DNA from 2 places in the Bacillus sp. JK74 genome. Region 1 is predicted to be linked to the other one. Evidence: riboswitches for the same ligand, from Rfam matches in the RefSeq annotation. Region 1 holds a riboswitch; the other holds the start of a gene.
The links. Region 1 has a riboswitch for glycine ahead of gcvT (glycine cleavage system aminomethyltransferase GcvT). Riboswitches for the same ligand answer to the same signal wherever they lie in the genome.
Positions count from the first base shown of each region.

Region 2: linked by a shared signal. The riboswitch ahead of ACWJJ5_RS04400 (amino acid permease) and the one ahead of gcvT (glycine cleavage system aminomethyltransferase GcvT) in region 1 are both predicted to bind glycine.

Region 1 covers NZ_JBSJQB010000003.1:481,488-484,855, forward strand. Annotated here, with positions in the region: gene ACWJJ5_RS12700 (YqhG family protein) at 1-60, opposite strand, end outside; gene ACWJJ5_RS12705 (DEAD/DEAH box helicase) at 78-1,748, opposite strand; glycine riboswitch at 1,893-1,993, shown strand; gene gcvT (glycine cleavage system aminomethyltransferase GcvT) at 2,172-3,272, shown strand; gene gcvPA (aminomethyl-transferring glycine dehydrogenase subunit GcvPA) at 3,287-3,368, shown strand, end outside.
Region 2 covers NZ_JBSJQB010000001.1:879,120-882,487, forward strand. Annotated here, with positions in the region: gene ahpF (alkyl hydroperoxide reductase subunit F) at 1-594, shown strand, start outside; gene ACWJJ5_RS04400 (amino acid permease) at 686-2,032, opposite strand; glycine riboswitch at 2,178-2,258, opposite strand; gene fbp (fructose-1,6-bisphosphatase) at 2,557-3,368, shown strand, end outside.

The DNA.
Region 1 (3,368 bases):
CGGGCAGTGGTTCGCTTCAAAAAAGCGCAGTAAAAATTGGTGAACCTCCTGCTGTCTCATGTCGCGCTTCCTCCTTTTTAAGAGCCTTTTTTTGTGGCGGGCTTTTCCGTACTGTACGACAGAAAAGAGGTGAGATTGTCCATTTTGATTCTCATTTCCTCCTCTGTCAGCGAATGGCATAAAATATCATGCAAATGGTCTTCAAAATTGCTCACTTTGATTTTTGTTAAAATGTCATCTAATTCTCCGACGACATTTTCAAATAAATGAATTTTGTCATACAGAAGTTTTAAGATATGCTCTTCCACCGTATGTTTTGTCGCCATATTGTAGATATGGACATCTCTTTCCTGACCGAGTCTGTGAATCCTTCCGATTCTTTGTTCAAGCCGCATCGGGTTCCACGGGAGGTCATAATTGATAATATGGTTGCAGAATTGCAGGTTGATCCCTTCGCCTCCTGCTTCTGTAGCAATCAGCACCTGCACTTTGCCGCGGAAGAGATCCTTCATCCAGTCTTTTTTTCCGCGTTTAAATCCGCCTCTGAACGGAACGGAGCTTATGCCGTTCTGCTGAAGGAACCATTGCAGGTAAATCTGTGTCGCCCTGTATTCAGTAAAAATAATGACTTTATCATTAATCTTTTGGATCAAGTCAACAACTTGAATCGCTTTTGAGTTTTGCGTGACTTGATTGATGCGGTCCATTAAATTAGCGATCGTCTGTTCATCGAATGCGGGCGCTTGTTTGTCTTTTTGGTCAAGCATTTTTTTGAGCGTCATATACACGGCTTCCCGGCTTGAACAGCACTCTCTTTGCAGCGTCATAATGGAAAATGCGCTTGCGGGCTTTTCCGTGCCGTTTTTCAGTGCGGCAATGTCATCGTAAAGCGCCTGTTCCGTCGGTGAAAAGGTGATCGGCACTGTTTCCACGTGGCGCTTCGTCCATGTAAGGCCGGTGTCGCTCCGCGTGTTGCGGATCATCACCTTATTGACGAGTTCTTTCAAATGCTCATGAGCGTCAATCCCGTCCTTCTGATTGAAGGTTTCTTGAAATCCGCTTTCGTTTCCTAAATGGCCGGGCTTTAACAGTGACACTAAATTGAAGATTTCTTCGATCCGGTTTTGAATCGGCGTCGCCGTCAGAAGCAGGCAGTATTTCTTCACAAGACTTCTCGCAAATTCATAATTTTTCGTTTTGCTGTTTTTGAGCTTGTGCGCCTCGTCAATAATGACGAGATCATACGGAATAGAAAGGACAATGTCTTTGTGAGGGGAGCGTTTGGCCGTATCAATAGAAGAAACGACGATATCGCACTGTTCCCACACATAGCTTTTCTTCTGTTCAACAGCGGGTATTAAAAACTTCTCCTGAAGCTCTTTCACCCACTGGGAAACGAGTGATGCCGGCACAAGAATCAGGATTTTTTTGGCCAGCCCGCGAATCATATATTCTTTTAAAATCAGGCCCGCTTCCACCGTTTTTCCGAGCCCTACTTCATCAGCCAAAATCGCCTTGCCGTTCATTTTTTCAACGACTTTCTGCGCGACCTCAAGCTGATGGGGAAGCGGAGTGAAATCGGGAAGGTACAAAGGAGCCCTCAACCCTTCGAATTCAGGAATGGCAAGGGTCTGCTGGACTTCAGCCGACAGTTTGTACATCTCCCAATTTGACCAGGGACCGTCCGTTTTCAGCCGCTCAGAAAACTCTCCCGGCCAGTTTGCATCAAATATGATCTCTGCTGTCATATGTAACAAAACCGCCTTTCTTTTAAAAAACTGATTTATCATAATTTTTGTTGCCGGACGTAAATGAGGGTGGTAGGATATAAGTAATGATTTCACTAAAAGATATTGCTTTAGTATGTCCATAAAATTGGTAAATATGAGCGAATGACAGCAAGGGGAGAGACTCGGACGAAAGATGGGCGTCCGGGCGCCGAAGGAGCAAACTGCGGAGTGAATCTCTCAGGCAAAAGAACTCTTGCTCGACGCAACTCTGGAGAGTGTCTGCACTTAGAAGAAGCAGGCCACCAAAGGGGACGTCTTTATGATATGTTCATAAAGTAAACTTTCAGGTGCCGGGACAGAGAAACCTTCATTTTCATGAGGTGTTTCTCTGTCCTTTTTTATATGTTTTTACAATGCGCCAATGACTGAAGGGGGAAGATGATGCTGAAACGAACACCGCTTTATGACGTGTATAAAGAATACGGCGGAAAAACGATTGATTTTGGAGGATGGGAGCTGCCGGTTCAATTTTCTTCTATTAAAGAGGAGCATGAAGCCGTCCGCACAAAAGCAGGACTGTTTGATGTGTCTCATATGGGGGAAGTTGAAGTATCCGGTAAAGACGCCCTGTCTTTTCTGCAAAAAATGATGACAAATGACGTTGCCGATTTAAAGCCGGGAAACGCGCTTTATACCGCCATGTGCTATCCTGACGGCGGTACGGTCGATGATTTGCTGATCTATCAGAAAAGCGAGAGCTGCTATCTGCTCGTGATAAACGCGTCTAATATTGAAAAAGACATCGCCTGGCTGACGGAACATGCGGAAGGCGACGTCACGCTGACGAATCAGTCTGACGGGATTTCACTGCTTGCCGTTCAGGGGCCGAATGCTCAGTTGGTTCTTGCGAAGCTGACTGAATGTGATTTGTCCTCCTTAAAGCCGTTTACATTTATTGACGAGGCGGACGTTGCCGGATGCCAAGTCCTGCTTTCAAGAACGGGCTATACCGGTGAAGACGGGTTTGAGTTATATTGCCGCAATGAAGATGCGGTTCATCTATTTAAGGAGATACTTGCAGCGGGAGAGCATGAAGGCCTCGTTCCGTGCGGCCTCGGCGCCCGTGATACGCTGAGATTTGAAGCGAAGCTTGCTTTATACGGTCAGGAATTGACGAAAGATATTACACCGATTGAAGCCGGAATCGGATTTGCCGTGAAACACAAGAAAGATTCCGATTTTTTCGGGAAATCTGTATTGCGTGAACAGAAAGAAAAAGGAGCCCCGCGAAAGCTGGTCGGACTTGAGATGATTGAAAAAGGGATTCCGAGACACGGGTACGCCGTGAAAAAAGACGGTGTTCCGATCGGTGAAGTCACGACAGGCACGCAATCTCCGACTTTAAAGAAAAATATCGGCCTTGCCTTGATCAAAACGGAATTCAGTGAAGTCGGAACGGAAGTAGAAGTGGAAATCCGTAAAAAAACGGTAAAAGCGAAGATTGTCCGCACACCGTTTTATAAACGTCCAAAACAGAGCTGAAAAAGGAGAGTCATATGAAGCATCGATATTTGCCCGCGACAGAACAGGATAAAAAAGAAATGCTGAAAGCCATCGGCGCAGAAACAATTGATGAAC
Region 2 (3,368 bases), on a different contig from region 1:
TCAACAGGTGCCCGCTGGCGCAATGTCAACGTACCTGGTGAGCAAGAGTTCAAAAACAAAGGTGTTGCATACTGCCCGCACTGTGACGGACCATTGTTTGAAGGCAAAGACGTAGCCGTTATCGGCGGCGGAAACTCCGGAATCGAGGCGGCGATTGACCTTGCAGGTATCGTCAATCACGTGACTGTGCTGGAGTTCGCGCCTGAGCTGAAAGCAGACGAAGTCCTGCAAAAACGTCTTTACAGCCTGCCAAACGTCACTGTGCACAAAAATGCACAAACGAAAGAAATCACAGGCGACCAAAACGTAAACGGCATTACGTTCGTTGACCGTGAAACAGGCGAAGAAAAACACGTTGAACTCCAAGGTGTATTCGTCCAAATCGGTCTCGTGCCTAATACAGAATGGTTAGACGAAACCGTCGAACGCAACCGCATCGGCGAAATCATCGTCGATAAGAGCGGCGCGACAAGCGTTCCCGGTCTATTTGCCGCAGGGGACTGCACAGACGGCCCGTACAACCAAATCATTATCTCCATGGGATCAGGTGCAACTGCCGCTTTAGGCGCATTTGATTATTTGATCCGGAATTAATGTAAAAAGCGCTACCCTGCTTACAAGGCAGGATAGCGCTTTTTTTATATTAAAACGGCATACTGCATGGCAGTACACCGTCTGAAGTAATTCAATCTGTCTTTCTCCCTCTCGCCCGATAGATGAGAAATAATCCAATAAACCACAGCGGCGTCAGCAGCAAAGCCGGGCGCGTCGCATCCGCAAACAGCATAATCACCAGAATGAAGGCAAACAGCGCCAGCACGGCGTAATTGATAAACGGCGCAAACGGCGCCTTGAAAGACGAGCTTGCATGTAAGTCCGGACGGGTTTTCCTGTATCTGATATGACAGACAAGAATCACGCCCCACACCCAAATGAAACAAATCGCGCTGATGGTGGTCACGATGCCAAAGGCCGCTTCCGGTATCAATTTGCTTAAAAGAGCGCCAGCTGACAGCACAATAACCGATATCCATAATGCGCGGCTCGGCACATGATTTTTATTCAGCTTCGCAAAACTTGCCGGCGCCTGTTTCGTTTTGCTTAAGTTATACAAAATCCGGCTTGTTGAAAACATCCCGCTGTTACAAGCAGAAGCGGCAGACGTTAATACGACAAAATTAATAATTCCCGCGGCCAACGGAATGCCGACCAGACTGAAGGTCTTTACAAATGGACTTTCCGTTGCATTCAGCTGCATCCACGGATTAATACATAAAAGAATGATCAATGCCCCGACGTAGAAAAATAAAATCCGTAAAGGAATTTTATTGATCGCGGACGGAATATTTTTTTTCGGATTTGACGTTTCCGCCGCTGACACACCCACTAACTCCACACCGACATAGGCGAAGATCACCATCTGGAACGAAAGCAAAAAGCCTGAAAATCCGTTCGGAAACAAGCCGCCGTGCTCCCACAGATTCGCCGCTGAAACCGTTCCGGTATGCGTTTTGAACCCAATCACCAGCAGAACCACCCCGATGACAATTAACGCGAGAATCGTGACTACCTTAATTAAGGCGAACCAAAACTCCAATTCTCCAAAAATCTTAACCGTTAACAGATTAAGCCCTAATAAAATGAGCAAACAGATAAGTGCAGGAACCCACTGCGGAATGTCAAACCAATATTTCACATATACACCGACGGCGATCACATCCGCCATAGCCGTCATAATCCAGCAAAACCAATAAGTCCAGCCGGTGACAAACGCTGCACGCGGCCCTAAATACGCCTCGGCAATATCCGTTAATGATTGGTAGCCTGCTTTAGATAACAGCAGTTCTCCCAGCGCCCGCATGACGAAAAAAAGCGCAATACCTACAATAAAATACGCAAAGATGATAGAAGGACCCGCCAGCTGAATCGCCTTACCGGACCCTAAAAACAATCCGGTGCCGATCGTGCCGCCAATGGCGATCAGCTGCACGTGCCGATTCGATAAGTCCCTCTTTAGCTCTCGCTGCTCCACATCTGACTCCTCCTTACCTCTCTAGTGAACGACGAGCAAAAAAAGCCAATAAAAAAAGAGATTGGATGCCCTCCAATCTCATGGTCATAAGAATATCAAATTATATTTGCGCCGCTGACAATCAACAGCATGACAAATACATATTCGGTACTCTTCTGTCCTTTTGCCTGAGATTGTGAACCCTTCGGCGCCGCGGAAAACCCGCGGTCTCTCCAGAAGCCGCTCCTGCTGTAGTGCGACCCACAGCAATCATAGCCTGCTACGTATTAAGTTTCCGATAGAAATAACTATCAGCTAACTTTTTATTTTAATGGAAGTTGAATTCATTGTCAATAGGGGGATGAGCTCACGGCGTTATCCCGGTCCAATTTTCGATGCCTGAAGCGCCGTATTTTCCGTTTTCATTGTCTCAAAAAGGCGTTATGCGGTACTATCATATAAGGTCTAATCATTTAAACATTATGTCATACTTTAAATTCACTTTATCATACAATTGCTCGTAAATAAAAAGGGGATGGACGAGATTGGAAACCAAATATTTAGATCTGCTCGCACAAAAATACGATTGTGAAGAAAAAGTGGTCACGGAAATCATTAATCTGAAAGCGATACTGAACCTGCCGAAAGGAACCGAGCATTTCGTCAGTGATCTGCACGGGGAGTATCAGGCATTCCAGCACGTGCTGCGGAACGGTTCAGGAAGAGTAAAAGAGAAGATCCGCGATATTTTCAGCGGCGTCATTTACGATAGAGAAATTGATGAACTGGCGGCTTTGGTCTATTACCCGGAAGACAAACTGAAGCTGATCAAACATAACTTTGATACGAAAGAGGCATTAAACGAGTGGTATAAAGAAACGATTCATCGGATGATTAAGCTCGTTTCTTATTGTTCTTCCAAGTACACCCGCTCCAAATTGCGCAAAGCACTGCCCGCCCAATTTGCTTATATTTCCGAAGAGCTGCTGTACAAAACAGAACAAGCCGCCAACAAGGAACAATACTACTCCGAAATCATAGAACAGATCATTGCGCTCGGCCAGGCCGATAAGCTGATCACCGGTCTTGCCTACAGCACGCAGCGATTGGTGGTCGACCATCTGCATGTTGTCGGCGATATTTATGACCGCGGACCGCAGCCGGATAAAATCATGGAAGAACTGATCAACTATCATTCAGTGGATATTCAATGGGGGAATCATGATGTTCTCTGGATAGGCGCTTATTCCGGCTCAAAAGTATGTCTGGCAAACATTATCCGCATCTGTGCCCGCTATGACAATCTGGATATTATTGAAGACGTTTACGGCATCAATCTGAGACCGCTATTGAACCT